2 regions of the Amycolatopsis sp. NPDC049159 genome follow, and region 2 is predicted to be linked to the other one. Evidence: riboswitches for the same ligand, from Rfam matches in the RefSeq annotation. Region 2 holds a riboswitch; the other holds the start of a gene.

Region 1 (15,013 bases), on a different contig from region 2:
CGCAGCACCCGGCCGCCGCGCCGATCGTCGTCATGCTCGACCTCAAGGACAACCTGACCGACAACCCCTCGTTCGCGGCGGGCAACCTCACCGCCGTCAACCAGGAGCTGGAGTCCGTCTTCGGCAGCCGGCTGCTGCGGGCGCAGGACTACCCCGCCGGGCAGCCGACCGTGGACGCGCTGCGCGGGCGTGTGCTGCCGCTGCTGTCCGGCGACGGCACCAGCCGCGCCGAGTACAAGAGGGACGTCGGCTACCACCCCGCGGTCGCGCTCAACGGACGCGGCCAGCTCGTCGAGGTGCACGACTCCGGCGGCGGCGCGCTCTGGTACTGGACGGGCACCTACGGCGCCGACGGCCGGGTCACCTGGCTGCGGCACGGGAAGTACGACAGCGGGCAGACCCCGGCCGTCGCGCTGAACGACAACGGTGACCTCGTCGAGGTCCACCAGTCGCAGACCGCGACCACGCTCTGGTACCACGTCGGCAAGCTCGGCGCGGACGGCGAGCTCACCTGGCAGGCGTCCCACCAGTACGACAACGGCGTGCAGCCGACCGTCGCGTTCACCGACGCGACGCACCTGCGGGAGATCCACCGGAGCCAGAGCGGCAGCCAGAACTGGAACTGGACCGGCACCCTGTCGGCCACGACGGTCGCCTGGACCGGCAACGCCAAGACGTCCGACGCGCGCTTCGCCAAGGACACCGCCACCAGCGGCACCCGGCGCGTGCGGGTGTGGACCGGCGCCGACGGGCCGACGCCGTCGAACACCCTGCGCGCGGACACCGCGAGCGTCGCCGGCGACCGGATCCGCTACCGGCAGGTCGCGTTCGACGAGTTCCAGCAGGGCGACAGCGCGGAGCTGCAGCAGGGCGCGCTGTTCTACGGCGCGCCCGCGACGGAGTCGGCGTTCATCACCTCGGCCCGCCAGTCGGGCAAGCTCGTCCGCGGCTGGGACTTCGACTCGGCGAACCAGGCGACGACGCCGCTGGCGAACTACCCGGCGACGAACCACCCGTACGACGCCTGGTACCAGTCGCTGCTGACCGGCGCCGCCGAATAGCCGTCAGCGCTTCGCCAGGGACCGGTAAGCGTCCCTGGCGAAGCTCGGCGGCATGAAGAACCTCACCGTCCTGATCTCCGGCGCCAGCATCGCCGGGCCCGCGCTCGCCCACTGGCTGACCCGCTACGGCTGCACCGTCACCGTCGTCGAACGCGCTCCGGCGGTGCGGCCCGGCGGGCAGGCGGTCGACTTCAAGGGCGCCACCCACCGGAGCGTGCTCGACCGGATGGGCATCCTCGACGACGTCCTCGCGCGCCAGACCGGCGGGCAGGACCAGACGATCATCGACGCCGCCGGCAAGCCGCGGGCGGTCATCCCCGGCGAGTTCACCGGCGGCGACATCGAGATCCGCCGCGGCGACCTGGCCGAAATCCTCTACGCGCACAGCGACTGCGAATACCTCTTCGGGGACACCATCACGGCGCTGACCGAGACCGCGGACGGCGTCGACGTCACCTTCGCCACCGCCGAGCCGCGCCGCTTCGACCTGGTCGTCGGCGCCGACGGCATCCACTCGAACGTCCGGCGGCTGGCGTTCGGCCCGGAACGCGACTACGTCGAGTACCTCGGGTACCACTACGCGCTGGCCGAGCTGGGCGAGGACGTCGCCGACGGCGACGCGGTGATGTACAACGAGCCGGGCCGGATGACCGCCGTCGGCGGCCCGAAGGCGTCGGCGTTCTTCGTCTTCGCCTCGCCGGAGCCGGCCTACGACCGCACGGACACCGCGCGGCAGCGGAAACTGCTGGCCGACGCCTACCGGGGAGCCGGCTGGCGGGTGCCCGAACTGATCGCCAAGGTCCCCGAAGCCCGCGAGTTCTACCTGGACTCGCTCAGCCGCGTCACGATCGACCGCTACTCCCGCGGCCGCGTCGTGCTGCTGGGCGACGCGGCCTACGGCAACACCCTCGGCGGGTTCGGGACCGGGCTGGCGCTGGTCGGCGCGTACGTCCTCGCCGGGGAGCTCCTCGCCGCCGGCGGCGACCACCGCGTGGCCTTCGCGTGCTACGAAGAGCAGTTCCGCGGCTACGCCAAGATCTCGCAGCGCGGCAGCGCGGGCCCGTTCCTCGCGCCGCCGTCACCGCTGCGGATCAAGCTGCGGGACTGGACGTTCAAGTCCCGCTTCCTGCTCGGCCTGATGCTCAAGGCGACCGACAGGTTCGCCACCGACATCGAGCTGAAGGACTACGCCCCGGGCTCGTAGGCCAGGTTGGGCCGCAGCCACTGCTCGACCTCGGCGACCTCGACACCCTTGCGGCGCGCGTAGTCCTCGATCTGGTCGCGGCCGAGCCGCCCGACGGTGAAGTACTTCGAGTCCGGGTGCGCGAAGATCAGCCCGGACACGCTGGCCGCCGGCGTCATCGCGAACGACTCCGTCAGCGCCATGCCCAGCTCGTCCGACTCCAGCAGCTCGAACAGCTCCCGCTTCTGGCTGTGGTCGGGGCTGGCCGGGTAGCCCAGCGCCGGGCGGATGCCGCGGAACCGCTCCGCGTGCAGGTCCGCCAGCAACGGCTCGGCGTCCGGCTCGAACCAGTCGCGGCGCGCCCGCAGGTGGATGTGCTCGGCGAAGGCCTCGGCGAGCCGGTCCGCCAGCGCCTTGACCATGATCGCCTTGTAGTCGTCCTGCTCGGCTTCGTACTTCGCGGCGAGCTCGTCGGCGCCGTGGATGGTGACCGCGAAGCCGCCGAGGTGGTCGCCCGCCGGGGCGATGTAGTCGGCGAGGCAGCGGTTCGCGCGGTCCAGCGGCTTCGACGTCTGCTGCCGCAGCATCGGGAAGCCGACGTGCGCGTAGTCGCCGTCGAGCCGGATGTCGTCGCCTTCGCGGTGCGCCGGCCAGAACGCGTACGCGCCCTTCGCGCGGAAGCTGCCGTTCGCGATGATCTCGTCGAGCAGCGTGTTCGCGTCGTCGAACAGCTCACGGGCGACCGGCTGCTCCAGGATGGCCGGGTACTTGCCCTTGAGCTCCCAGGCGAGGAACAGGAACTGCCAGTCGACCATCTCGCGCAGCTCGGCGATGCTCGGCTCGACGACGCGGCGCCCGGTGAACGCCGGGGTCGGCAGGCCGTCGAACGACACCTTCTCCGGGTTCGCGCGGGCCTGCTCCAGCGTGAGCATCGGGCGGCGTTGCTTGTTCGCGTGCTGCTCGCGCAGCACTTCCTGGTCGGCCCGGTTCTTCTCGGCCAGCACGATGGACCGGTCCGCGTCGAGCAGGTCCGACACCACGCCGACCACGCGGGAGGCGTCCAGCACGTGCACGGTCACGTTGTCGTAGACCGGGGCGATCTTGACCGCGGTGTGCTGGCGCGACGTCGTGGCGCCGCCGATCAGCAGCGGCAGCTTCAGCCCGCGCCGCTGCATCTCGGTGGCGACGGCGACCATCTCGTCGAGCGACGGCGTGATCAGGCCGGACAGCCCGACGGCGTCGGCACCTTCGGTGACCGCGGTGTCGAGGATCTTGCCGGCGGGCACCATCACGCCGAGGTCGATCACCTCGTAGTTGTTGCAGCCCAGCACGACCCCGACGATGTTCTTGCCGATGTCGTGGACGTCGCCCTTCACCGTGGCGAGCACGATCTTGCCCTGGCCGCCGGTCGAGGCGAGCCGGCCCTCCTGGCGCGCCTTCTCCTTCTCCGCCTCCATGAACGGCTCGAGGTAGGCGACGGACCGCTTCATCACGCGCGCGCTCTTGACCACCTGCGGCAGGAACATCTTCCCGGAGCCGAACAGGTCGCCGACGATCTTCATGCCGTCCATCAGCGGGCCCTCGATGACGTCGAGGGGGCGGGCCAGCTGCTGCCGCGCCTCTTCGGTGTCGTCCTCGATGAAGTCGACGATGCCGTGGACCAGTGCGTGGGACAGCCGCTCCCCGACCGTGCCTTCGCGCCAGGTGAGGTCGACGACGCGCTTGGTGCCGCTGCCCTTGACGTTCTCGGCGAAGGCCACCAGCCGGTCTGTCGCGTCTTCGCGGCGGTCGAAGAGCACGTCCTCGACCAGTTCGAGGAGGTCCTTCGGGATGTCCTGGTAGACCGCGAGCTGGCCGGCGTTGACGATGCCCATGTCCAGGCCGACCTGCACGGCGTGGAACAGGAACGCCGAGTGCATCGCCTCGCGGACGACGTCGTTGCCGCGGAAGGAGAACGACAGGTTCGAGATGCCGCCGGAGATGTGGACGCCCGGGCAGCGTTCCTTGATCCGGGGCAGGGCGTCGATGAACGCCTTCGCGTAGCCGTTGTGCTCGGCGATGCCGGTCGCGACGGCCAGGACGTTCGGGTCGAAGATGATGTCCTCGCCCGCGAAGCCGGCCTTCTGCGTGAGGATGTCGTACGCGCGGCCGCAGATCTCGACCTTGCGGTCGGCGGTGTCGGCCTGGCCCTGCTCGTCGAAGGCCATCACGACGACGCCGGCGCCGTAATTGCGGATGGTGCGGGCCTGGGCCAGGAAGGGCTCCTCGCCCTCCTTGAGGCTGATCGAGTTGACCACGCCCTTGCCCTGCAGGCAGCGCAGCCCGGCTTCGAGCACGGTCCACTTGGAGCTGTCGACCATCACCGGGATCCGGGCCACCTCGGGCTCGGTGGCGATCAGGTTGAGGAACGTGGTCATCGCCTGCTCGGAGTCGAGCAGGTCGGCGTCCATGTTGACGTCGAGCAGGTTGGCCCCGCCGCGGACCTGCTCCAGCGCGACGTCCACGGCGGCCTGGTGGTCGTCGGACTCGATGAGCCGGCGGAACCGCTTGGAGCCGGTGACGTTGGTGCGCTCGCCGATCATCACGAACCCGGTGTCCGGGCCGATGCCGAACGGCTCGAGCCCGCTGAACCGGGTGTGCGTGCGCGGCGCGGGGACCTCGCGCGGGCCGATCCCCTTCGCGGCCGCCGCGATCTTCTCGATGTGCGCCGGCGTCGTGCCGCAACAGCCGCCGACCAGGTTGACCAGGCCGTCGCGGGCGAACCCGCCGATCAGCCCGGCGGTCTCCTCGGGCGTCTGGTCGTACCCGCCGAAGGCGTTGGGCAGCCCGGCGTTGGGGTGGCAGGCGACGTAGGCGTCGGCGATCCGGGCGAGCTCCTCGACGTGCGGGCGCATCTCCTCGGCACCCAGCGAGCAGTTCACGCCCACGACCAGCGGTTTCGCGTGCTCGATCGAGCTCCAGAACGCCTCGACGGTCTGGCCCGAGAGCGTCCGGCCGCTCAGGTCGACGATGGTCACCGAGATCCACAGCGGCAGGTCCGGCGCCACCTCGCGGGCGGCGGCGATCGCGGCCTTGCAGTTCAGGGTGTCGAAGATCGTCTCGACGAGCAGCAGGTCGACGCCGCCCTCGGCGAGGCCGGCGATCTGCTCCGCGTACGCGGCCTTGACCTGCTCGAACGTGACCGCGCGGTACGCCGGGTCGTCGACCTTCGGCGACAGGCTGAGCGTGACGTTGAGCGGGCCGATCGAGCCGGCGACGAACTTGCCGCCCGCTTCGTCGGCGGCCTGGCGGGCCAGCTGCGCGCCGCGGACGTTCATCTCGTGGACGTGGTCCTGCAGCCCGTAGTCGGCCTGGCCGATGCTGGTGGCGGTGAAGGTGTTCGTCGTGGTGATGTCCGCGCCCGCGGCCAGGTACTGGCGGTGGACGTCGAGGATGACGTCCGGGCGGGTGAGGTTGAGGAGGTCGGGGTCGCCGGTGACGTCGTGGGTGTGCTCGCCGAAGCGGTCGCCGCGGTAGTCGGCGGGGGTCAGCCCGGCACCTTGCAACATGGTGCCCCAGGCGCCGTCCAGCACCGCCACCCGCTGGTCGAACAGCTCGCGCAGGCGCGCCTCGGACTCTCGCGGGGTACTCACCGGCAGCCTCCCTTTGTCGGGAGGCGCCCTTGGTTGGTCAATCCCGGCCGAGCGTGGCGGACCCGGTGGTCCGTTGCAGCGCCTCTCGGCCTGTGGTCCACGGTATCGGATCCCGGGCCGCGCACGCCATCCCGCCCCGCCCGGGCGTCCACTGACTGGGACACTCTCCGTCCACAAAGGATTGACACGTCGCCTCCCCGTTCGGTCGCGGACCCACCCACCGTGCCCGTGACGCCCTCCGTCGCACTGCTCCCCGCCTGCGCACCCGCCGCGCGTCCAGAGCCGCTCGACCGGTCGTGGACCCGGTCACCAACCGTACTCGACCGGCGACCCCCCGCGAGCGAGCGGCAACCTTGAAAACTGAAACACGTTCTAATACGCTCGCTCCGTGGACTACGGAATCGTGCTGTTCACCAGCGACCGGGGCATCACCCCGGCGGCCGCCGCGCGTGTCGCGGAAGCCGCCGGGTTCGCCACCTTCTACGTACCCGAGCACACGCACATCCCGGTCAAGCGGGAGTCGCCGCACCCGCGCACCGGCGACGCGTCCCTGCCCGACGACCGCTACAGCCGCACCCTCGACCCGTGGGTCGCACTGGCGACGGCCGCGGCGGTGACGTCGCGGATCAGGCTGTCCACGGCGGTCGCCCTGCCGGTGGAGAGCGACCCGATCACCCTGGCCAAGACGATCGCGAGCCTCGACCACCTGTCCGGCGGCCGCGTCACGCTCGGCACGGGCTTCGGCTGGAACGTCGACGAGCTGAACGACCACGGCGTCCCCGGCAACCGCCGCCGCACGGCGTTGCGCGAGTACCTCGAGGCGATGCGTGCACTGTGGACGGAGGAGGAAGCCGCCTACGCCGGGGAGTTCGTGTCGTTCGGCCCGAGCTGGGCGTGGCCCAAGCCGATCCAGGCGCACGTCCCGGTGCTGCTCGGGGCGGGCCCGACGGAGAAGACGTTCCGCTGGATCGCCCGCCACGCGGACGGCTGGATCACGACCCCGGCGGACACCGATCTGGACGGGCACGTGGCGCTGCTGAACGAGATCTGGGCCGCGGAGGGACGCACGGGAGCGCCGCGGATCTGCGCGCTGGGCGAGCGCCCGGACCCTTCGCGGCTGGCGCACCTGGACGCGCTCGGGGTGACGGAGACGATCTTCGGGCTGCCGGACCGGGCCCCGGAGGAAGTGGAAGCGTGGGTCGGCCGCCTCGCCGGCAAGCTGGGCTTGGCCGCACCCGTGGGCTGAAGCCGGTTCGCGGAGGTCGCGAATGACTCATCCGGGACGTCAGAGGTCCCGGATGAGTCATTCGCGGCACCGCCGGGCGGGTCAGCTCTCGACCGCCACCCCTTGCCGCGCCCGCAGGTCCAGCTCGATCTGCTCCAGCGAGCGGCCCTTCGTCTCCGGGACCAGCCACTTCGTGAGCCCGAACAGCACCACGTTGATGCCCGCGAACAGGAACATCGAGCCGCCGATGCCGAGGGACTTCGGGTCGGAGATGATCGGGAACACCGCGCTCACGATGCCCGTCGCGGCCCAGAGGACCACGCTGCTCACGCCCATGCCCGCGGCGCGGACCTTGAGCGGGAAGACCTCGGACATCATCACCCAGACGACCGCGCCCCAGCCGAGTTCGTAGCCGACCAGGTAGAGCACCATCATCACCAGCATCAGGATGCCGCGCAGAGACGTGTCGTGGACGTTGAGCACGACCAGGCCCGCCGCGGTGAGGGTCAGCACCATGATCACGTTGCCGATGAGCAGCAGCGGTTTGCGGCCCCAGCGGTCGACCACGAACACGACCCACGCGGTGAACAGGAACTTCGTCACGCCCAGCAGCACGCCGGACAGCAGCGCCGCCTGCGTGGCGAAGCCGAGGCCGATGAGCATCGTCGGGAAGTAGGCGTTGATCGCGTTGACGCCGCTGAACTGCTGGCCGACCGCGAGCAGCACCGCGACGAACAGCATCGGGCGCACCCAGCCGGCGAACAGGTCGCGGAAGCGCGGCTTCTCCTCGGTGTCCATCCGGATGACGTCGCGGATGGTCGTGATCTCCTCGTCGAGGTTCACGGAGTTGCCGTGGGCGCTGGCCAGCACGCGCCGGGCCTCCTCCTCACGGCCGTTCTTGACCAGCCAGCGCGGTGTCTCGGGCAGGAACGCCAGCCCGACGAGCAGGATCGCCGCGGGGACGATCGCGCCGGCGAACATCCAGCGCCACGCCGAAATCGGCCCGAGCCAGTAGCTGACCAGGAACGCGATCAGGATGCCGGTGACGATGAAGATCTGGTTCAGCGCGCCCATCGCGCCGCGCAGCCGCGCCGGCGCCAGTTCGGACAAGTACGTCGGGACCGTCGACGACGAAAGCCCGATGCCGAGGCCGATGATCAAGCGGGAAAGCACCAGCAGCGTGAACGTGGGCGAGAACGTCGCCGCCAGCGTGCCCACGATGACGATCGCCGCGGCGACCATGATCGTGCGGCGGCGGCCGAGCGCTTCGTTGGTGCGGCTGGAGAACAGCGCACCGACGATGGCACCGACCGACAGGCTGGCGGTGATCACGCCCTTGTCCCAGCTGGTCAGCGCCCACAGTTTCCCGATGAACGGGAGCACCCCGGAGATGACGCCGAGGTCGTAACCGAAGAGGATGCCGCCGAGCGCGCCGAAGAAGTACAAAGTGGTCCGGCTGATGTGCCGCGCCGGGGCTGTCTGCGTCATTGCCGGGTCGCCTCTTTCGTAGGTCCAGTCCAGCCAGCGGGCACCACACTCACACGCCGGAAAAAGCCCGACAAGGCCGTGCGCGATAACAATTCAGTCACCTGATCGCCGTTCACATACGTGACACGCTCTCAAGCGTCTTCGAATCCACTGTGGACAGTGGCGGACGACGAAATCGTCGAACGCTTTACAACGTTCCGAACGCTGGTTTACCGTCCCTCTGGAAGCGCTCCCAGAGCCGTGGAGGCCGACGTGAGACGACTGCTTTCCCCCAGCGCACCCAGGGCTCGCCGGCTCCTCGCGGCCGCGCTCGCCCTCCTCCTGCCGGCCGCCGTCGCGATCACCGCCGGCGCGCCGGAAGCCCCCGCCGCCGCGGCCGCCTACACGTGGCGCAACGCCGAGATCGGCGGCGGCGGGTTCGTCCCCGGCATCGTCTTCAACCAGACCGAACCCGGACTGGTCTACGCGCGCACCGACATCGGCGGCGCGTACCGCTGGCACCCCTCGACCGGGCGCTGGCTCCCGCTGCTGGACGCCGTCGGCTGGACCGACTGGGGCCACAACGGCGTCGTCAGCCTCGCCACCGACCCCGTCGACCCGGACCGGGTCTACGTCGCGGCCGGGATGTACACCAACAGCTGGGACCCGAACACCGGCGCGGTCCTCCGGTCGGCCGACCGCGGCGCCACCTGGCAGGCCGCGGCGCTGCCCTTCAAGCTCGGCGGCAACATGCCCGGCCGCGGCATGGGCGAGCGCCTCGCGATCGACCCGAACCGCGACAGCGTCCTCTACCTCGGCACCCCGAGCGGCAACGGGCTCTGGCGCAGCACCGACTCCGGCGTCACCTGGGCGAAGGTGACGGCCTTCCCGAACCCCGGCAACTACGCGCCCGACCCGAGCGACCCGTCGGGCTACTCCAGCGACAACGAAGGCGTCACCTGGGTGACGTTCGACCCGTCGACCGGCACCCGCGGCAGCACCACGCAGACCATCTACGCCGGCGTCGCGGACAAGCAGAACACCGTCTACCGCAGCACCGACGGCGGCACGACCTGGGCGCGGCTGGCCGGCCAGCCCACCGGGTACTTGGCGCACAAGGGTGTCCTCGACCCGGTCGGCGGCTACCTCTACCTCACGACCAGCGACACCGGCGGCCCCTACGACGGCGCCAAGGGCGACGTCTGGAAGTACGCCACGAAGACCGGCACCTGGACGCGGATCAGCCCGATCCCGTCCGACAGCACCGACGACTACTTCGGCTACAGCGGACTGACGATCGACCGCCAGCACCCCAACACGCTCATGGTTGCCACGCAGGTGTCGTGGTGGCCGGACGTGATCTTCTTCCGCAGCACCGACGGCGGCGCCACCTGGACGCGGATCTGGGACTTCACGAGCTACCCCGACCGGTCGCAGCGGTTCACCCAGGACATCTCTTCGGTGCCGTGGCTGACCTTCGGCCTCCCGGCCGCTCCCCCGGTGCCGTCGCCGAAGCTCGGCTGGATGACCGAATCCGCGGAGATCGACCCCTTCGACTCGAACCACTTCCTCTACGGCACCGGCGCGACGATCTACGGGACGACCGACCTCACGAAGTGGGACAGCGGCGGGAAGTTCACGCTCAAACCGGTCGTCGGCGGCCTCGAGGAGACCGCGGTGCTCGACCTGATCAGCCCACCGTCGGGCGCTCCCCTGCTCTCCGGGCTCGGCGACATCGGCGGGTTCCGGCACGACAGCCTCGACGCCGTCCCGGCCACCATGTACACCCAGCCGGTCTTCACCACGACCACGAGCCTCGACTACGCGGAGCTGACCCCGGCGACGATCGTCCGCGCCGGCACGCTCGACCGCGGCGCGCGGCCGAACGACAACCGGATCGCCTTCTCCACCGACGGCGGCAAGAACTGGTTCCAGGGCGCGGAGCCGTCCGGTGGCGCGAGCGGCGGCACGGTCGCCGCGGCCGCCGACGGCAGCCGGTTCGTGTGGAGCCCGGACGGCACCCCGGTGAACTACTCGGTCGGCTTCGGTTCGTCGTGGACGGCGTCCGCGGGCATCCCGGCCGGCGCGGTCGTCGAGGCCGACCGCGTCGACCCGAAGCGGTTCTACGGGTTCGCCGCCGGGAAGTTCTACGTCAGCACCGACGGCGGCGCGACCTTCACCGCGACCGCGGCCACCGGCCTGCCCACCGGCTCCGCGCACTTCAAGGCGATGCCCGGGGTGACCGGCGACGTCTGGCTCGCCGGCGGCTCCGGCACGGCGTACGGCCTCTGGCACTCGACCGACTCCGGAGCGTCCTTCACGAAGCTGAGCGGGGTCACCGAGGCCGACAACATCGGGTTCGGCAAGGCCGCCACCGGCCGGACGTATGCGACGTTATACACGATCGCGAAGATCGGGGGTGTGCGCGGGATCTTCCGGTCGGACGACGCGGGCGGCTCGTGGACGCGGATCAACGACGACCGGCACCAGTACGGCAACATCGGCGCGGCGCTGAGCGGCGACCCGCGGGTGTACGGCCGGGTCTACGTCGGCACGAACGGGCGCGGCGTGATCGTGGGCGACTCCGGGGGCACCGAGCCACCGCCGACGACCACCACCACGCCCACCACTACGACGCCGACCACACCGCCCACGACGACGACCACCCCGGTGCCGTCGGGTTCGTGCACGGCGGCCTACACGGTCACGAACCAGTGGCAGGGCGGGTTCCAGGCCTCGGTCGAGGTGGGCAACACCGGCACGGCCGCGGTGGCCGGCTGGACGGTGGCGTGGACGTTCGCGGACGGCCAGCGCGTGACGCAGGCGTGGAACGCGCAGGTCACCCAGACCGGCACGGCGGTGTCGGCGGTGGACGCGGGCTGGAACAAGACGATCCCGCCGGGCGGCAGCGCGGAGTTCGGGTTCACCGGCACGTCCGGCACGGCGAACACCAGGCCCACGGCGATCTCGCTCAACGGCCGGGCCTGCACCACTTCCTGAGCCCGCCGGGGGGCACGGGCGGGAAGGGGGTTTCAACCCACCCCCAGGCGGTTGAAACCCCCTCCCCGCGCCCCCAGTCCCGGACGTTCCGCCTGAGCAGCCGCAGCCTGCTCGGGCGATGTCCTGGTGAACACCACTCTCCCCGGTGCCGCCGACAGCCGCCATTCCTGCCGAAACCCGACTTTTTTGCCCGGGCACACCCCCGCTGACCTGCGAAAAGAACGATCCGAGGTACACAAATACCCAGCCGGGACGGCAAAAGTTACCCGGGGCCCGCGGCCGCTCAGGCGCTTTCGAGCACGACCTTCCCGACGTGGCTGCCGGACTCGAGGTGCTTGAGGGCTTCTTCGACCTCGTCGAAGGCGAACCGGCGGTCGATCACCGGCCGGAGCCCGGTGTGCTCGATCGCCCGGTTCATCGCCTGGAACGTCTCGCGGGAGGCGTTGGTCAGACCGCGCAGGGTCAGCTGCTTGACCAGCACGAGGATCGGGTCGGCGCCGCCTTCGTGGGTCAGCACGCCGGCGACGCTGACGTGCCCGCCGTAGCGCGCGGCGAGCATCGACTGCCCGATCGTGCCGCCGCCGCCCACGTCGACGACGTGGTCGACGCCGCCGCCGGTCAGCTCGGCCACCGCGGCACCCCACTCCGGCGTCGTCGCGTGGTTGAGCGTCTCGGCGGCGCCCAGCTCGCGGAGCCGCTCGAGCTTCTCGTCCGAGCCGGACGTCGACACGACGTGCGCGCCCCCGAGCGCGGCGAACTGGAGCGCGAAGGTGGACAGGCCGCCGCTGCCCAGGGTGAGCACGGTCTGGCCCGGTACGAGCCCGCCTTCCTCGACGACCGCGCGCCACGCCGTGACGCCCGCGCTGGGCAGCGTCGCGGCTTCGGCGTAGTCGAGGTGCGCCGGGACGCCGACGAGCGCGTCCTCGGCGAAGACGGCGTACTCGGCGAGGACGCCGTCGAGGGTGCCGGCCAGGTCGTCGGCCGTCTTCTCCGGCGTGCCGGGCCCGGACAGCCAGTCCGGGAAGTAGGTCGCGGCCACCCGGTCGCCGGTGGCCCAGGCACGCACCCCCTCGCCGACCGCGACGACTTCACCCGCGCCGTCGGACAGCGGCACGACGTCCGGTTTCACCGGCTTCGGGTAGAAACCCTTGACGATCATCAGGTCGCGGGCGTTGACCGCCCACCCGCGCAGCCGGACCAGGACCTGCCCGGGACCGGGTTCGGGAACGTCGCGCTCGCCCGAGACGAGCCCGGCGCCGGGACGGGGCAGCGAAAAGTACTTCACGGCGGCTCCAAGGGTGCGGGGAATCCTCAACGAAGCCAGTGTGTCGAAGTCGCGAGCTCCGCGTCGACGATCTCCAGGAGTTCCGGGGTCAATTCGGCGAGCGACGCCGCGAAGTGGCGGACGCCGTGGCCGGCCATGAAGTCCCGCTGCCGCGCGTGGGCGGGGCTCGACGGGAACCCGATGAACCCGGCGCCGTGCGCGCGGGCGTCCTCGGCCACCCGGCTGACGTCGTCGACGAACACGATCTCGTCGAAGCCGGCGCCGAGCACGGTCCGGGTGATGTGCTCGACGCCGGGGCGGTGCTCGTTGATGCTCACGTACGGCACCGCCGGGTCAAGCAGGTCCACGAACTCGCCGAGGTACCGGTCGAAGGTGTGCTCGCGGGTCCGGCCGCCGTAGCAGACCAGCCGCACGGGCAGTTTCGAGAGCGCTTCCAGGCAGTCCCGCGCCCCTTCGGCGACGCGGATCGGGTGCTCGGCGAGGTACTCCTGCCGCGCGGCCCACAGCTGCTTGAGCGTCTCTTCGGCCGGCTGGTCGAGGCCGCAGAGCGCGGTGATCTTCTCGGCGACGACGATGTCGCGCAGCCCGATCACGTCCCGCTCGGCCGCGGCGTCGTAGACCCCGCCGTGCGCGGTGACGAACCGGGCGATCATGGCCAGGTAGGTGTCGTCGATGAGCACGCCGTCGCAGTCGAGCGCGACGGCGCGCAGCTTCCCGAACCCGCTCATCGCTGCGCGAACACTTCCCGCACCGCGCCGATCGCGTTGAGCGCGGCCGGGAACCCGCAGTAGAACGCCAGGTGCAGGACGGTCTCGACGACCTCCTTCTCGGTGCCGCCGACGTTGAGCAGCCCGTGGATGTGCACCTTCAGCTGCGGCAGCGCCGTGCCGAGCGCGACGCACGCGGCGATCGTGACGATCTCGCGGTGGCGCAGGCTCAGCCCCGGCCGGGTGTAGAGCTCGCCGAAGGTGAACTCGATGATGTAGCCGGCCAGGTCGGGCGCGATGTCGGCCAGTGCGACGGCGACCTTCTCCCCCGCCTCGCCGTCGACCGCCTTCATCGCGGCCAGCCCGCGCTCGTAGCGGTCTTCGATGCCCGCCCACGGCACTTCGGCGGGCTCGGCCGCCGGCTCGTCCTCGGGCAGGCCCTCGAACGCCGCCTTGAGCGCCGTGAGCGCGTTGAGCGTGGCGGGGAACCCGGCGAACGAGCTGACGTGGATGACCGCCTCGACCAGCTGGCGGCGGGTGCAGCCGACGTTGAGCGCGGCCTTGGCGTGGAACTGCAGCTGCGAGCCCGCGTAGCCGAGCGCGGTGAGCGCGGCGACGGTCGTCAGCTGCCGCTCCGGGAGCTCGAGCCCGGGCCGGTGGTAGACGTCGCCGTAGATGAACCCGACGCACTGCTCGCCGAACTCGGCCTCGCCGATGCTCTCGAACAGGTCCAGCACGGCCGGGCGGTCGACCCCGCCGAGCTGCTGGATGAGTTTGAGTCCCTGCGCGAAGGACGCCGAACGGTCCGGCTCTTCGGACATCGTGGTGTGGTTTCCCTTCCGGAGTGGGTTTCGGCTCAGCCGAGGTAGGCGTGGGTCGCCTGGTCGGCCTTGCGGCGTTCCAGTGCGTCGATGCGCCCCTGCGCGATCATCGAGTACTCGATGTTCGCGGTGGCCACCGTGCGCCCCTGCTGGCGCACCGCCGTGGTGGCGCGGAACTTCAGGTTGCTCTCCCGGCCGAGGTCGGACTCCTCGATGAGCGACTCGACCGTGGCCGGCAGCGGGAACAGGAAGTCCTGGAACGACAGGTCGATCCGCTTCCAGACCCCCGCGTACGCGGGCGTGGCCAGGCCGGGCCGGATCGCGGTCTCGAACTGGGCGATGCAGATCTGCCGCATCGCCTCGACGATCACGATGCCCTGCACGTGCTCGCCGGTGTGGTGGTCGAGGATCAGCTCGTTGTCCCGGTGGATCCGCAGCTCGGCCTGGCAGTGCCCGGCCGACGGGCTGTGCACGCCCGCCAGCAGGACGTTCTCGGAGCGGTCCTTGTGCACGAGGACCGAGCGTTCCGGGACGCGCCGGAAGGCCGGCGGGTCCGCGAAGGTCACGGTGACCCCGCTCTTCTCGCGGGCCGCTTCGAGCAGGTCGTGGTCGGTGGCGTCGATGCCCTGGCC
Region 2 (15,013 bases):
CCCCCGAACGCGGCTTCACGGTCATGGGTGTCGTTTATCGCGTACCGCGCGATGAGTGGCCGGCACTGCGCCGCAAGGAGGGCCTGGAGCTGTCGCCGCCCGCATACGCGGAGTCCGAGGTCGACGTGTTCTGCTTCGCGGACAAAACCTTGCGGCGAGCATCGACGTTCACGGTCGTCACGCCCGAGCCAATGGAGCAGGTTCCGTCGGCCGACTACCTGGACAACATGATCCGGCAAGTCGAAGAACGCGGACTTTGGCCCTACGCCATGTTCCTGAAGTGGATCGAGAAGCAAAGAAAAAACCGGCCGAACGAAGAGCTTCGCACCGGCCTGCTGCCGGCCGGGACCAGTGCTCGCCACAATTCACGCGGGCGCTGTATCGTACGGGCAAGTCCCCGCTCGGTTCCCGGCTACGCCAAAGGTTCACTGGTGAGCGTCACGTTCGACCGGAAGGTTTCGATCGCCTCACTCCACGTCTCACCCGAGATTCCCGAAGGACTGTGCGAGATTGACCAAAATCTGCGGCATGCACTCGGAATGGTGGGACAGAATTGCTACGGCTACACAGCTGATCTCCAGGTCCACCACAAAGCACGTCTCCAGTCGACCCTTGCCAGACCACGCAACCTCTGCCTGAAAGTGCGGCAGACCAACTGGATGGACAGCGAGAAGAGGATATGCATTCTCCATCCCTACTACATCTCGATGATCGGCGTAAACGAGGGCGACCACGTGGAAATAGAATGCTCGACACGACAGGGCAACACCGTTGTCGTCAAAACCCTTCGCATTCGCGCGTACTCCTCGAAATCCCACACCGGCCAGCAGCACGACTATCCCGCGATGGACCACATCTACCTAGATCTGGAGTGTCGCCGCGAACTCGGCCTGCCCGAGGACCGCAGCGATTTCCTCGACTGGCCTCTGACCGTCCGGCCGAGCGTGATTCACCTGCTGAGGCGAAGAGCGGTCATCTACGGGATCACCTTCTTCCTGGGCACAGCTTCATTGAGCAACCTGTTCTCCTTGTTCATACCGGCACTAACCGGGACGGGTCGCGGACTCGTGGCGATCCTGACGGCGATCGTCGCCACGATCACCGTTGCCGTCATGGATGTCCGGGTAAATGTCGGCTATTGACCGGACTCACACACGAGGGAGCAGACTTCGGATGGCCGGGATAAAGATCGAGAACCTGTTTTCGCCACCACGCACGGCCGACCGCGGAAACTTCGTCCGCCAAGTCGACCGCGCGGTCGCGGAGATCGGCGGCCAAACGATCTGGCATTCAACCGAATGGGTCCTCGAGATGCGTTTCAAGACGAACAGGAAGTTCGTCATCGGCTATACCTTTCCCTTGAACGATGCCGCGTCGGCGATGCTGGCCGAAGACAAGGTCGCCACCGCGTGCGTCTTGGCGGAATCCGGTGTCCCGTGCGTGCCACACGTCCTGATCCGGCCCGGCCCCGAGGGGCTGGAAAGGGTGTTCACCCGGTACGAACCGGGCCAGGAAGTCGAAGACTCCGTGCTCAAGCCGAACGACGGCTGCGGTGGTCACGACGTGTACCGGGTCCGGACCGCGGACGAACTCGAAGCCGCACTAGGCACGCTGTCCGGCAAGTACCGAGCTCTGGCACTTTCCCCGTACATCGCCATCCAAGACGAATACCGAACGGTGTTCCTCGACGGCGAGCTGCTGCTGGCCTATAGCAAAGAGCGCGCTTCCGATCACACCGGCAACGGATCCGGCACGCTCGAGTGGCGTCACAACCTAGGACTCGGGGCCGCGCCGAGGTTGTGCACGGGTAAACCTGAACTCGATCGACTCACCGACCTGGGCAGCCGGGCCATGAACGCGCTCGGTCTGCGGTTCGCGACCGTCGACATCGTCACCGACGGGGAACGCGACCTCGTGCTGGAAATCAACGGTGGCGTGGCCTTGGAACGGTTCAGCGCGGACAACGCGGCCTACTTCGCGCTCGCCGGTGACGTGTATCAGCAAGCCGTCATGGCCAGCTTCGTCCATTGAGGCGGGCGCGACACCACGTGGAGGTGACGCCCTCAGCCCAGCTCCTCCGGCAGCGGCAACGGCCGGTCCGGGTCCACTTCCACCCCGCCGGCCCTCAGCGTGTGGTCGAGCATCGCCCAGATCGTGCCCGTCAGCTGGTCCGTCAGCTGCGCCAAGCTCAGCGTGCCCGGGTGGTCGAGCCACCGGGTCGTCGCCGACTCGACGTAGCCGACCAGGCCGAACGCGATCGTGTCCGCCGGGGCCGGGTCGAGGCCGAACGCCGTCAGGTAGCCCGAGAACAGGCCGCTGAGGTGGCGGGCGATCGTGCCGCGGACGTCCGTCGTGCCCGGGCCGGTGCGCAGCAGGTAGCGGTGCAGGTGGACGTGTTCGGTGAGCCAGCGCAGGTGGGTCGAGATGACCGCCGAGATCATCTCGTTCGGCGAGCCCGACGGGTGCCACAGCGGGGCGAGCTCGGCCGTCACCAGCTCGGCTGCACGCTCGGCGATCGCGCGCTGGAGGTCGGCTGCGTCGGCGAAGTGGCGGTAGAGCCGGGTGCGGGCCACGCCGGCGCGCTCGGCGATCTGCTCCGTCGAGACCTCCGGGCCGTGCTCGGCGATGGCCGCCAGCGCCGCGTCGACGAACTCCGCGCGCCGCCGTTCCTGCTGGCCCGCCCAGCGCGCCGCCCGTCCGTCGACCTTGGTCACCCGGGAAGCCTACTCAAGTCCCGCGCGCCGGTGTACGCTCGCCGAAGTAACTAGTACATCGCGTACCCCCTACTTTCCGGAGGCCGCCATGGGCGTCGAGGCCCAGGACCGGGACGTCACCGCGGCTCGTCTGCTCAAGAGCTCCGCGAAGAACTCCTACGACCCCTACGTCGACATCGACTGGGCTGCGCCGCTCGCCGAGGGCAAGGCCTACATGCCGCTCGAGCGCGTCTCCCTCTACGGCACCGAGCTGTGGGCGAGGCTGACGCCGGAGCAGCGGATCGAGCTGTCCAAGCACGAGATCGCCAGCATCATGAGCGTCGGCCTGTGGTTCGAAATCGTCCTCATGCAGCTGCTCGCCCGGTACGTTTTCGACCTGGACGCGCGCAGCGAGCACGCGCAGTACGCGATGACCGAGATCGGCGACGAGACCCGGCACTCGGTGATGTTCGCCCGCACCGCCGAGCGGCTCGGCGTCCCGCGCTACGGCGTCCCGAAGGTGGTGCACCGCGCGGCCAAGGTGTTCGGCGCGACGGCGGCCGGCCCGTCGATGTTCGCCAGCGTGCTCGTCGCCGAGGAGACCACCGACCGGCTGCAGCGCTCGATGATGGACGACGACGGCATCCAGCCGCTGATCCGCTCGGTCAACCGCATCCACGTCGTCGAGGAGGCGCGGCACGTCCGCTTCGCCAAGGAAGAGGTGCTGCGGGAGACGCCGAAGCTGTCGAAGGCGAGCCTGCAGCGGCACCGGGTGCGGACCGCGCTCGTCGCGTTCGGCGTCATCGACAGCATGGTCGACCCGCGGATCTACCGCAGCGTCGGGATCGACCCGCGCGCGGGCCGGGCCGCCGCGCTCGCGAACCCGCACTTCCACGAAACGCGCCGCTGGATGGCCGAGAAGATCGTGCCGTTCCTGCGCGACGCGGGGCTGATCGGCGGCCGGTCGGAAGGCATCTGGCGGCGCGCGCATCTCGTTTGAGGCACTGACAGCGGAATTCCCTTCGCACCGATTGCCCGGTTCCGCCACGATGCCCGGGTGACCGCTGAGATCCCCGCCGCCCCGGCGCCGCTGCGGCGCTCGCCGTTCGCCCACCCCGTGTTCGCCGGCCTGATCGGGGTCATCGTCGGCGCGGTGCTGGTCGGCGTGCCGTGGCTGGCGCTGACCCTGCTCGGCGGGCCGAGCGGGCGCGCGCTGAGCGTGCCCTCGAGCCTGGGCGGGCTCGGCCGCACCCAGGACACGCTCGCGAAGTTCGACGTGGAGAAGAGCAAGGTCCAGGTCGCCCGCGTCGACAAAGCCGACCGGGAAACGGCCGCCCGGACGTCGGCGGCCTACGGCGGCGCGGGCGCGGTGGTGCAGCAGTACCAGGACGACCGGCTGGAACGCAGCTTCCAGCTGATCGCGGTGCGCGCGGGGTCGCCGGAACTGGTGGCGCCGTACGAGGACGCCGAGGAACTCGGCCTGGCCGCCCCGAGCACCGAACTGGTGCGCGTCGGCGCCGTGCAGTGCCTGGTCCACAACGACGCCGCGGCCGCGGGCTCGACGCCGGACCCCGACCGGTCGTTCGTCACCCACTGCCAGCGCAGCGGCCCGGACCTGACCGTCACGCTGCGCAGCATCTCGGCCGAGGGCAACCGCGACCCCCGCGAGCTGGCCGGGATCGTCGAAGAAGCCTGGAAGGAACTTTCGTGACGACCACCGTCCGGCCGGCCCGCGCCGGCGACGAAGCCGCGCTCGCCAAGATCGACGAGCGCACGTGGGACTCCACGGTGTCCCCCGCTCCCCCGCCGCCGCCCGGCACGCCGTTCTTCGACGAGGGCTCGCGGCCGGAGGACTTCCTCGTCGCCGAGCACGACGACGTCGTCGCCGGATACGTCCGGCTCGCCGAGGGGTTCGGCATCCCGGCCCACGCGCACGTGCTGGTGGTCGGCGGGCTCGCCGTCGACCCGGACCGCCAGGGCCTCGGCATCGCGGGACGGCTGGTGGACGCGGCCGCGGCGGAGGCGCGCCGGCGCGGGGCCCGCAAGCTGACGCTGCGCGTGCTGGGTCACAACGCCGCCGCCCGCCGGGTCTACGAGCGGTCCGGGTTCGTCGTGGAAGGCGTGCTGCGCGGGGAATTCCGCATCGACGGCACCGACGTCGACGACGTTCTCATGGCCCTTTCGCTCGCTTGACAGCTTCCCGGCGGCTTTGCCATCCTGGGTCCCGGGCCGAGAGGCGCTGCGACGGAACTCTTTCCGCCACGCTCGGCCCGCGACACGCATCCAAGGGCGCCTCCCGCGAGGGAGGTGCCTTTTTTGGTGTCACAGCCGTCCGTCGTCACCCCGGTGAGTCCTCCCGCGCGCTCCGCAACCAGCCTCAGGAAAGAGCTCGAGGAATGAGTGACAAACTCGCACGCCGCAACGGTCTCGACTTCGCCGTCGCCGACCTCTCCCTCGCCGAAACCGGCCGCACGCAGTTGCGCCTGGCCGAGCACGAGATGCCCGGCTTGATGGCGATCCGCCGCGAGTACGCCGCCAGCCAGCCGCTCAAGGGCGCGCGCGTCGCCGGGTCGCTGCACATGACGGTGCAGACCGCCGTGCTGATCGAGACACTGGTCGCGCTCGGCGCCGAGGTGCGCTGGGTGTCCTGCAACATCTTCTCCACCCAGGACGAGGCCGCCGCGGCCGTCGTCGTCGGCCCCGAGGGCACGGTCGACGCGCCGTCGGGCACCCCGGTGTTCGCGTGGAAGGGCGAGACGCTCGAAGAGTACTGGTGGTGCACCGACCAGCTCTTCGCCTTCGCCGGCGGGAAGGCCCCGAACATGATCCTCGACGACGGCGGCGACGCCACCCTGCTCGTGCACAAGGGCGTCGAGTTCGAAGCCGCGGGCGCCGTCCCGCAACCGTCCGAAGAGGACCCGGAGGAGTACCGGATCGTCCTGGAAACCCTCCGCGCGAGCCTGGCCGCCGACGGCGACCGCTTCACCCGGATGGCCAAGGAGATCCGCGGCGTCACCGAGGAGACGACCAACGGCGTCAAGCGGCTCTACAAGCTCGCCAAGGACGGCGAGCTGCTCTTCCCCGCGATGAACGTCAACGACTCCGTGACCAAGTCCAAGTTCGACAACAAGTACGGCATCCGGCACTCCCTTGTGGACGGTCTGAACCGGGCCACCGACGTGATGATCGGCGGCAAGCGCGTCGTCGTCTGCGGCTACGGCGACGTCGGCAAGGGCGCGGTCGAGGCGCTGCGCGGCCAGGGCGCCCGGGTCTCGGTCACCGAGATCGACCCGATCTGCGCGCTCCAGGCGTCGATGGACGGGCTCGACGTCGTCGAGCTCGACGACGTGGTCGCCACCGGGGACATCTTCATCACCACCACCGGCAACTTCGGCATCATCTCCGCGGACCAGATGAGCCGGATGAAGCACAACGCGATCGTCGCCAACGTCGGGCACTTCGACAACGAGATCGACATGGCCGGGCTGGCGAAGCTGCCGGGCATCGTCAAGAACGAGATCAAGCCACAGGTGCACGAGTGGACCTTCGCGGACGGCCACGCGATCATCGTGCTCTCCGAAGGCCGCCTGATGAACCTCGGCAACGCGACCGGCCACCCGTCGTTCGTGATGTCGAACTCGTTCACCAACCAGGCGATCGCGCAGATCGAGCTGTTCGCCAAGCCCGGCGAGTACACCACCGACGTCCACCGGCTGCCGAAGCACCTCGACGAGAAGGTGGCCCGCCTGCACCTCGACGCACTCGGTGTGAAACTCACCAAGCTCACGAAGGAGCAGGCGGAATACATCGGGGTCGACGTCGAAGGTCCGTACAAGCTCGATCACTACCGGTACTGATCCGAGATTGCTCCGTTTGACGCAGTTTGCCGAAGCGCGAAAGTGGCCATCCTCCCCGTGACAGCGCATCCGCCCGGCCGGCATGCCGGACGGAACCCATGCGAAGGAGTGTGTGTCAAAGTGATCGTTCTCGGTGTAATTCTCCTGATCATCGGGTTCATCGTGGGTATCCCGGTGCTTTACACCATCGGCATCATCCTCGCGGTGGCCGGCGTGGCACTGGCCATCCTGGGCGGCACCGGCCGCCGGATCGGTGGACGTGCGCACTGGTACTGATGAATGAACGGCCCGCGGCCTGGCGCGTCAGCAGCAATGCTGACCGCGCCAGGCCGTTCGGCCTTCTCACACCGCCACCACGGCGATCGCGAGCCCGACCGCCGGATCGGCCCACCACCAGCCGAACAGGGCGCTGAGCAGCAACCCCGCCAGCAGCACCGCGGAAAGGTAAGCGCAGAGCAAAGTCTGCCGCGAATCCGCGACCGCGCCGGCCGACCCCAGCTCCCGCTCGGCCCGGCGCTGCGCTGCGGACAGGGCGGGCATCGCGGCGAGCGAAACCGCCGCGAGCACGATTCCCGTGCGTGAGTTTCCGGGGCGGCACCGCCGAAGAATGTGCCGGCGGCCTCGACCATGACGTAACCCGCGGGCGCGAAAAACGACCGGGCGATCATTTCAGCGCCTGCCGTTCGCGCTTTTCCGGGTCCTCACCGGAAAACTGCCAGGAGACCGCGGCCGCGGAGGCGACTTCGATCAAGGAATCGAGCCCGAAGCCGATCAAAGCGCCCGAGGAAGCCGCGCTCCCGGCGGTCGAAGCGACGACCGCCTCGACGATGTTGTAGGTGATGGCCGCCGCCACGAGCCACCGGACCCGGCGCACCAGCACCGCCCGGCGGTCCGGCGCCACCGCGAGCGGCGCGCAGCACCCGCCGGCGCACGTCATGCCGGCTCGCCTTCGTCCCGCGGAGACGTTCGACCGGCTCAGCCCAAGTTCGGCCGCCAGCCGGCCCGGGTAGGCAGGACCGTCGAGCAGCGCCGCCAGGATCCGGCAGCGGGTCGGGTCGGACAGCGCGCGCCCGATCCGGGCGAGTGCCGCTTCCCGCGTCTCAAAATAAGGGGGTCCTCCGGCTCCGAGGGGGAGGGAGAGCCGAAGGACCCCGTTAGTGTTAGCACATCGCCAAGCCCGTGTACACAGCTGCATACACGATCGTGTTACCGCTTTGACACTGTCCTAACGCCACGAAGGCCTCCCCGGCCGGTGCGTGGCACCCGGCGGGAAGGCCTTCGCGGATCCTGGCGGGAGGCTCAGGAAGCTCGGCGCAGCAACGACTTCTCCGGCGCGGCGGCGCAGGCGCAGCCGCCGGGGGCCGGGCAGTCGACGATCAGCGCGTGCCGCACCCGATCGGGGTCCGCGCACGCGGTGTCGGTGCACTCGGCGAACCCGCGTTCCGGGTGCACCACCAGCGTGCCGTGGCAGTGGTCGATCCGGGCCTCACACGAAGCACACTCCATGAGTCCTTGGTACCACCGGGAAGCGGGCGGGCCCGGGACCGGGACGGCGTGTCGGCGCGACCACCCGTCCGGGGCTCACGCGGACTTCGGCGCCCGCTTCCGCGCGGCCGGCTTCTTCTTCGCCGCCGGCTTCGCGTCCTCATCGGACGCCTCCGAAGTGGACGCCTCCGAAGTGGACGTGTCCGAAGCGGACTCGCGCGACTTCTTCGCCGCGTCGACGCTGGCCTGCAGCGCCGCCATCAGGTCGACGACGTCCGCCTTCGCGGTGACCGCGGCGGGCTTGGTCGTCTCCTCCCCCGCGACCTTGGCCTCGATCATCTCCTCGAGGGCCTCGCGGTAGTGGTCGTGGTACTTCTCCGGCTCGAACACCGGCTCGGCCAGCGAGTCGATCAGCGAGCCGGCCATGGACAGCTCCTGCGGGCGGATCTGCGGCGGGTCGTCGCGCAGGAACGGGAAGTCGGGTTCGCGGACCTCGTCCGGCCACAGCATCGTCGTCATCACCAGCACGTCGGCGTGCACCCGCAGCACCGCCATGCTCTCCCGCTGCCGGACCGCGACCTTCGCGACGGCCACCTGGCTCGACTTGTGCAGCGCGTCCCGCAGCACGACGTACGGCTTCACCGCGTTCTTCTGCGGCTCCAGGTAGTAGGTCCGGTCGTACTGGATCGGGTCGATCGACTCCAGCGGCACGAACTCCAGGACGTCGATCGTGCGCTGCGAGGACAGCGGCAGCTCGGCCATCTCGGCGTCGGTGATCACGACCATCTCGCCGTCGGGCAGCTCGTAGCCCTTGGCGATCTCCGGGTACGGGACCTCGGCGCCGTCGATCGTGCAGAACCGCTTGTACTGGATGCGGCCGCCGTCGGCCTCGTGCACCTGGCGAAGCGAGACGTTCTTGTTCTCGGTGGCCGCGTACAGCTGGATCGGGATGCTGACCAGCCCGAACGACACCGAGCCCTTCCACATCGCCCGCATGCCACGTACCTCCGAGATCGTCTTCACGCTCGGTAGTTACCGTAGCCCGAATCGTCCCCCGGCGACAGTGCGACCTAGACCTCTGCCAGGTACTTCTCCCAGAGTGCGGGGTCCATGAACCAGTTCTGGAAGTCCGTGGGATCGGTGAACCCGTTGGCGAACCTGCGGGCCACGGCCGGATTCTGCCCCGCGACGCCGAGGATCTGGAGCACGTGCGGGGGCGGCGGAAGCAGCAGCGCGTTGGTCCATTCGGTGACGTGCCGGGCGTACTCCCAGTAGCGCTCGAACGTGGCGTCCATCCACTCCGCGTCGAACGGCCGGTCGCCGTGCTCGAGGATCGCGGTCAGGTAGGTCGCCGCGCAGTGGCTCGCGTTGTTCGAGCCCTGCCCGGTGATCGGATCGTTCGCCACGACGACGTCGGCCATGCCCAGCACCCGCGCCCCGCCCGGCAGGGTGCCGACCGGGTTGCGCACGACGGGCGTGTACCCGCCGGCCAGCGCCGCCTTGCCGTCGGTGAGTTCGGCGTCGCGGCAGCGCTCGTACTCCCACGGCACGAACTGCCGCATCAGGTCGAGCAGCCGCGTGAAGTGCTCGGCCGGTGCCGGGTGGTCGCCGAAGCAGTCCAACGGCCCGCCCGGGACGCCCTCGAAGAAGAGGATGTCGCAGTTCCCGCTCAGCGTGTACGCCGGGATCATGAACAGCTCGCCGACGCCGGGCACGATGTTGAACCGCACGGCCTGCTTGTCCGGGTGCTCCGGCCGCGGCCGCACGCCGTGGGCGTAGACCAGCGAGAGCGCGCGCATCGGCTTCGTGTACGGCGACCGCTCGGGCACGCGGTCGAACAGCTGGACCAGCTCGCCCTTGCCGGCCGAGACGATCACCAGGTCGTAGAGCCGGGACAGCGCGTCCAGTTCGGACGTCATCACGCCGTGGATGACGAGCTTGCCGCCGCGGTCCTCGAACAGCTCCAGCCAGCCCGCCATCTTCACGCGCTGGTCGACCGACTGCGCGTAGTGGTCGAGCTCGGCGAACCAGTCGAGCGCGCGGCCGCCGTCCGGCGCCGCCACCGACACGCCGAGACCCTCGACGCGGACGGTCTCGTCCTCCCACTGGTTCAGCCCGAGGTCCCGCTCGTGCTGCAGCGCGTCGTTGAACATGCACTGCGTCGACATCACCCGCCCGGCCCGGATCTCCTCCGGCGTCCGCGCGGACATCACCGTGACGTCGTAGTCCTTCGCCAGCAGCCCGAGGGCCAGCTGCAGCCCGGACTGGCCGGCGCCCACGATCAGGACTCTGCGCATGAAGCTCTTCTCTCCTCGTTCAGGCCTGCGGGACGCTGCCGGCCAGCTCGCGCGGGCCGGACAGCACGGCGAGGGACAGCGTGTGGCCGACCAGCTCGGTCAGGGTGGCGATGGTCGAAGCCCGGTCGCGGGCGTCGCAGGTGACCAGCGGGACGCTCGGGTCGAGGGCGAGCGCGTCCCGCACCTCGTCGAGGTCGTGCACCGGCATGCCCTCGAACTGGTTGACCGCGACCACGAACGGCAGCTCCGAGTCGTTCTCGAAGTAGTTGATCGCCGCGAACGACTCGTCGATCCGGCTGGTGTCGACGAGCACGACCGCGCCGAGCGCGCCGCGGCTCAGGTCGTCCCAGAGGAACCAGAACCGCGCCTGCCCCGGGGTGCCGAACAGGTACAGCAGCAGGTCCGGGCGCAGCGTGATCCGCCCGAAGTCCATCGCGACGGTCGTCGTCGACTTGCCGCCGGGCGGGATGTCGTCGACGCCTTCGCCGGCCTCGGTCATCCACGCCTCGTTGCTCATCGGCGGCACTTCCGACACCGCGCCGACGAACGTGGTCTTGCCGACACCGAAGCCCCCGGCGACGACGATCTTCGCGGAGATCGTCAGCAGATCGCCCTCAGGCGGGGAGCCGCTTGAGCCCATCAAGGATCCTCTCGAGCACGTTGGTGTCGTGGTGGTAGGCGTGCGCGGTGGGGTGGACGAACACCGCGCCCTGGGAGGCGAGGTCGCCGATCAGCACCCGCACCACGCCCAGCGGCAGGTCCAGCCCGACCGACAGCTCGGCGATCGAGGACCGCACGCGGGCGCGTTCGTAGAGCGAGCGCGACTCGGGCATCAGCGTGTCGCTCAGCGCCGGGTCGTACTGCGGGACCGAAACCAGCGTCTCCACCAGCAATTGGTGGCGGGTGCTGGTGCGGCCGCCGGTGAGCGCGTACGCCCGGATCCGGCGGCTGCGCCGCGGCAAGGCGGTGTCCTTCTCGGACACGGGGATCACATCCTCGGGCACGCCCATCACACCCGCGGCCGGCGCGCGGTGAGCACCTGGCGCAGTTCGGCGCGCACCTCGGGGGTGAGCGCGTGGCCGGCGTTGGTGATGAACTGGGTCATCTCGTAGGCGACCACCTTCATGTCCGCGTCGCCCGTGGTCAGCACCGCGAGCCCGGCACCGGAGCCGATGCCCATGAAGAGGAAGTAGCCGTGGGTGAGCCGGATGATGATCTGCTCGCAGGCGCCCTTCCCGAACAGCGCGGCGCTGTTGCCGGCCAGCGAGAGCAGGCCGCTGGCGATCGCGGCCAGCTGCTCGGCCTCGGCTTCGCCGACCGAGTCCGACGCGGTGAGCGGGAAGCCGTCGACGCTCATGATCAGCGCGTGGCTGACGCCGTGCACCTTGCGGACGAAGTCGTCGAGCAGCCAGGCGAAGTTCGCCGGTGCCGGGTGGGGGGCGCTCACGAGGCGGTTCCTCCGGGCGTTTCGTCCTGCTGGTGGTTTTCGGCGCGCGCGGCCCGCTCGCCGTCGGCGAAGGCGCCGAGGTCGGCGAGCAGCTGCTCGTGCCCGTTCGCCGCCGGTTCCGCGGCCGGGGGCGGCGGTGGCGGTTCGGGCGCGGCACCGCGGATGCTGCCGGGCACGCGCCGCGGCAGGCCGTTGGCGGTCGTGCCGCCGGTGGCCCGCTCGACCGGCCGCGGCCGGGGCGTGAGCTTGCGCGGCACCGGCGCGGGCTCCTCCCCCGGGAAGGCACCCGGGCGGCGGCGCGGCAGCCCGCCGGCCGCGACCGGCTCGCCGCCGGTCTTCGCCGGTTCGATCGTGACGGTCCGGGCGCCCGACCAGGCGTTGTCGGCGAGTTCGGTGACCACGCCGGTGGGCAGCAGCACGGTCGCGACCGTGCCGTGCGGGCTGCGCCGGTCCAGGCGGACGCTGACGTCGTGCCGCGCGGCGAGGCGGGCGACGACGGCGAGGCCCATGTGCCGCGCCGAGGCGTCGTCGAGGTCGCCGCCCGCGGCCAGCCGCCGGTTGAGGCCGTCGACGCGGTCGGCGGGGATGCCGATGCCCTCGTCCTCGATCCGGACGAGCACGCTGCCCTGCTCGGTCAGGTGCGCGCTGACGTGCACCGGCGAGCTGGGCGAAGACTGGTTGGCGGCGTTGTCGAGCAGCTCGGCGAGCACCCGGCCCAGGTCTTCGGCGGCGAAGCCGACGACCCCGAGGTTCACCACGCGGCCGATGGTGATCCGGGCGTAGTGGTCGATCGAGGACATCGCGGCGCGCACGAGGTCGAGCACCGAGGTCGCGCGGGCGGCGTCGTCGGCGGTGTCCTGCCCGGCCAGCACGCGCAGGTTCTCGGCGTTGCGCCGCAACCGCGTGGCGAGGTGGTCGAGCTGGTAGAGCTCGGCGAGGCGGTGGTGGTCCTCCTCCCCCGCTTCGAGTTCTTCGAGCCGCGCGAGGAGCTGGTCGAGCAGGTTGAGGTCACGCAGCGCGACACTGGCGCAGATCTCGGCCAGCACGCCCTCGTTCCGCGTGTCCTCGGGGGTGATCACCTCGGGCCGCGACAGCTCCGCGATGGCCGGCCCGGCCGCGGGCTCGTACCCGGGGTGCTTCGGCGGTGCGGTGAGGTACTGCGCGGCAGCGACCCGCGAACGGTCCAGCAGGACGCGTGATCGATCCAGGAGTTCCCGGGCCCGGCTCGCCATGTGGTCCCACTTCTTCCTTGCTCAGGTTCGGCAACGACAGCATCGCGCCGACCCCCGGGCGGCGATGCCGGACATGCAAGCAGAAAGGTTCGTCGGATGTCCACAGCGGGTCCCCGTCCGATCGCGGGGGGTGATCGGTTTTCGGCGCCGTCGCTGCTGGTGAGCGCAGCGGACTAGGCCATTCGGTTCATTTTTGCATCTTGCACCTGGCAACAGAGCGCACACGACGCCCGATACCGCAGGCACCGGGGCTCCTACCGCGAAATCCCAGGTCGCGCCCGATTAGTCCGAAAATTGCGGGCCACGCACTTTTTTGCGGGGCACGCAAGTTTTTCGCTACACTCCGTTCATGCCGTCGGACCCACCACCCCAGCTGACCCTGCGCGAGCGCAAGAAGCGCGAAGCACGCAAGGCACTCGCCCAAGCCGCGCTGCGGCTGACGCTGGACCGCGGCTTGGAGAACGTGAAGGTAGAGGACATCGCCACCGAGGTCGGCGTGTCACCCCGCACATTCAACAACTACTTCTCCAGCAAGGAGCAGGCGGTCTGCTCGGTCGTCGTCGACCGGCACGAGGGGATGCGCGAGGCCCTGCTCGCGCGGCCGGACGGCGAGCCGCTCTGGGATTCGGTCAAGTACGCGGTGCTCGAGCAATATTCGCGTGAGGGCGAGCCCGATCGCGCGTATGTTGCGCGTATCCGTGAGCTGATGGGACGGCTCATGCTGCGTGGCGAGTTCCTCAACGCCCACGCGGCCGTCGAGCGCGTCCTGGCCGAAACGATCGCGAAACGGGTGGGCGGTGTGGACCACCTGTTGTGCCGGCTGATGGCGGCCTCGGTGGAAAGCGCTGTCCGCGTCGCCTTCACCAACTGGTTCACCACCGAAGGCGAACCGTTCCTGCCGATCCTGGAACGGCTGCTCGACGAGCTTTCCGCGGGGATGCCCACCCTGACCGCCGGCACCGCTGCTCCGCAACCCGAACCGACCACCACCGCACTGGGGGAATCGTTGTGCTAGTCAAGCTCCTGCGCAGTCACCTGCGCCCGTACCGGAGCACCTTGTGGGTGATCGTGCTGCTGCAGCTCGTGCAGACGATCGCCATGCTCTACCTGCCGACGCTGAACGCCGACATCGTCGACAACGGCCTCATCAAGGGCGACATGGACTACATCCTGCGCGTCGGCGCGATGATGCTCGTCATCACGCTCGCGCAGATCGCCGGCTCGATCGGGGCGGTGTACTTCGGCGCCCGCACCGCGATGGCGGTCGGCCGCGACATCCGCTCCGGCGTCTTCCACCGGGTGCAGGACTTCTCGGCCCGCGAAGTCGGCCAGTTCGGCACGCCGTCGCTGATCACCCGCACCACCAACGACGTCCAGCAGATCCAGATGCTGGTGCTGATGACGCTCACCCTCATGGTGTCGGCGCCGATCATGTGCGTCGGCGGGATCATCCTCGCGCTGAACCTCGACGTCCCGCTCTCGTCGCTGCTGCTGGTCATCGTGCCGGTGCTGGCCGTCGCGGTCGGCACGATCATCGCCAAGATGCGCCCGGCGTTCCGGCTGATGCAGGAGCGCATCGACCGGATCAACCAGATCCTGCGCGAGCAGATCATGGGCATCCGCGTGATCCGCGCGTTCGTCCGGGACTCCCACGAGCGGGAGCGCTTCGACGTCGCCAACGACCAGCTGCTCACCGTGTCGCTGCGGGTCGGCAAGCTGATGGCGCTGATGTTCCCGATCGTCATGCTGGTGATGAACGCCTCCAGCGTCGCCGTGCTGTGGTTCGGCGGGCAGCGGATCGACTCCGGCAGCATGCAGATCGGCGCGATGACCGCGTTCCTGTCCTACCTGCTGCAGATCCTGATGGCCGTCATGATGGCCACGTTCATGTTCATGATGGTGCCGCGCGCCGAGGTCAGCGCCGAGCGGATCAGCGAGGTGCTCGACACCGAGTCGAGCGTCCGCCCGCCGGTGTCGCCGATCCGGCCCGGCGCGGTGCACG

The links. A riboswitch is a leader RNA that binds a small molecule or an ion and turns the genes downstream of it on or off. The one in region 2 is predicted to bind S-adenosylhomocysteine.
Region 1: linked by a shared signal. The riboswitch ahead of metH (methionine synthase) and the one ahead of ahcY (adenosylhomocysteinase) in region 2 are both predicted to bind S-adenosylhomocysteine.

The regions. Positions count from the first base shown of each region.
Region 1 covers NZ_JBEZDL010000006.1:93,765-108,777, reverse strand. The annotation lists gene AB0B33_RS13440 (hypothetical protein) at 1-1,061, shown strand, start outside; gene AB0B33_RS13435 (FAD-dependent monooxygenase) at 1,114-2,265, shown strand; gene metH (methionine synthase) at 2,247-5,876, opposite strand; S-adenosyl-L-homocysteine riboswitch at 5,891-5,969, opposite strand; gene AB0B33_RS13425 (TIGR03619 family F420-dependent LLM class oxidoreductase) at 6,265-7,122, shown strand; gene AB0B33_RS13420 (sugar porter family MFS transporter) at 7,204-8,589, opposite strand; gene AB0B33_RS13415 (cellulose binding domain-containing protein) at 8,842-11,568, shown strand; gene AB0B33_RS13410 (NAD(P)-dependent alcohol dehydrogenase) at 11,852-12,853, opposite strand; gene AB0B33_RS13405 (HAD family hydrolase) at 12,880-13,581, opposite strand; gene AB0B33_RS13400 (carboxymuconolactone decarboxylase family protein) at 13,578-14,381, opposite strand; gene AB0B33_RS13395 (AfsA-related hotdog domain-containing protein) at 14,417-15,013, opposite strand, start outside.
Region 2 covers NZ_JBEZDL010000023.1:25,029-40,041, reverse strand. The annotation lists gene AB0B33_RS36180 (gamma-glutamylcyclotransferase family protein) at 1-1,142, shown strand, start outside; gene AB0B33_RS36175 (hypothetical protein) at 1,174-2,031, shown strand; gene AB0B33_RS36170 (TetR/AcrR family transcriptional regulator) at 2,064-2,714, opposite strand; gene AB0B33_RS36165 (diiron oxygenase) at 2,803-3,693, shown strand; gene AB0B33_RS36160 (hypothetical protein) at 3,751-4,404, shown strand; gene AB0B33_RS36155 (GNAT family N-acetyltransferase) at 4,401-4,886, shown strand; S-adenosyl-L-homocysteine riboswitch at 4,919-4,995, shown strand; gene ahcY (adenosylhomocysteinase) at 5,090-6,550, shown strand; gene AB0B33_RS36145 (hypothetical protein) at 6,671-6,826, shown strand; partial or broken gene AB0B33_RS36140 (cation transporter) at 6,893-7,487, opposite strand; partial or broken gene AB0B33_RS36135 (winged helix-turn-helix domain-containing protein) at 7,509-7,625, opposite strand; gene AB0B33_RS36130 (hypothetical protein) at 7,850-8,056, opposite strand; gene AB0B33_RS36125 (Ku protein) at 8,132-9,031, opposite strand; gene AB0B33_RS36120 (styrene monooxygenase/indole monooxygenase family protein) at 9,106-10,332, opposite strand; gene AB0B33_RS36115 (ATP/GTP-binding protein) at 10,352-10,972, opposite strand; gene AB0B33_RS36110 (DUF742 domain-containing protein) at 10,947-11,342, opposite strand; gene AB0B33_RS36105 (roadblock/LC7 domain-containing protein) at 11,342-11,779, opposite strand; gene AB0B33_RS36100 (ATP-binding protein) at 11,776-13,011, opposite strand; gene AB0B33_RS36095 (TetR/AcrR family transcriptional regulator) at 13,361-14,026, shown strand; gene AB0B33_RS36090 (ABC transporter ATP-binding protein) at 14,020-15,013, shown strand, end outside.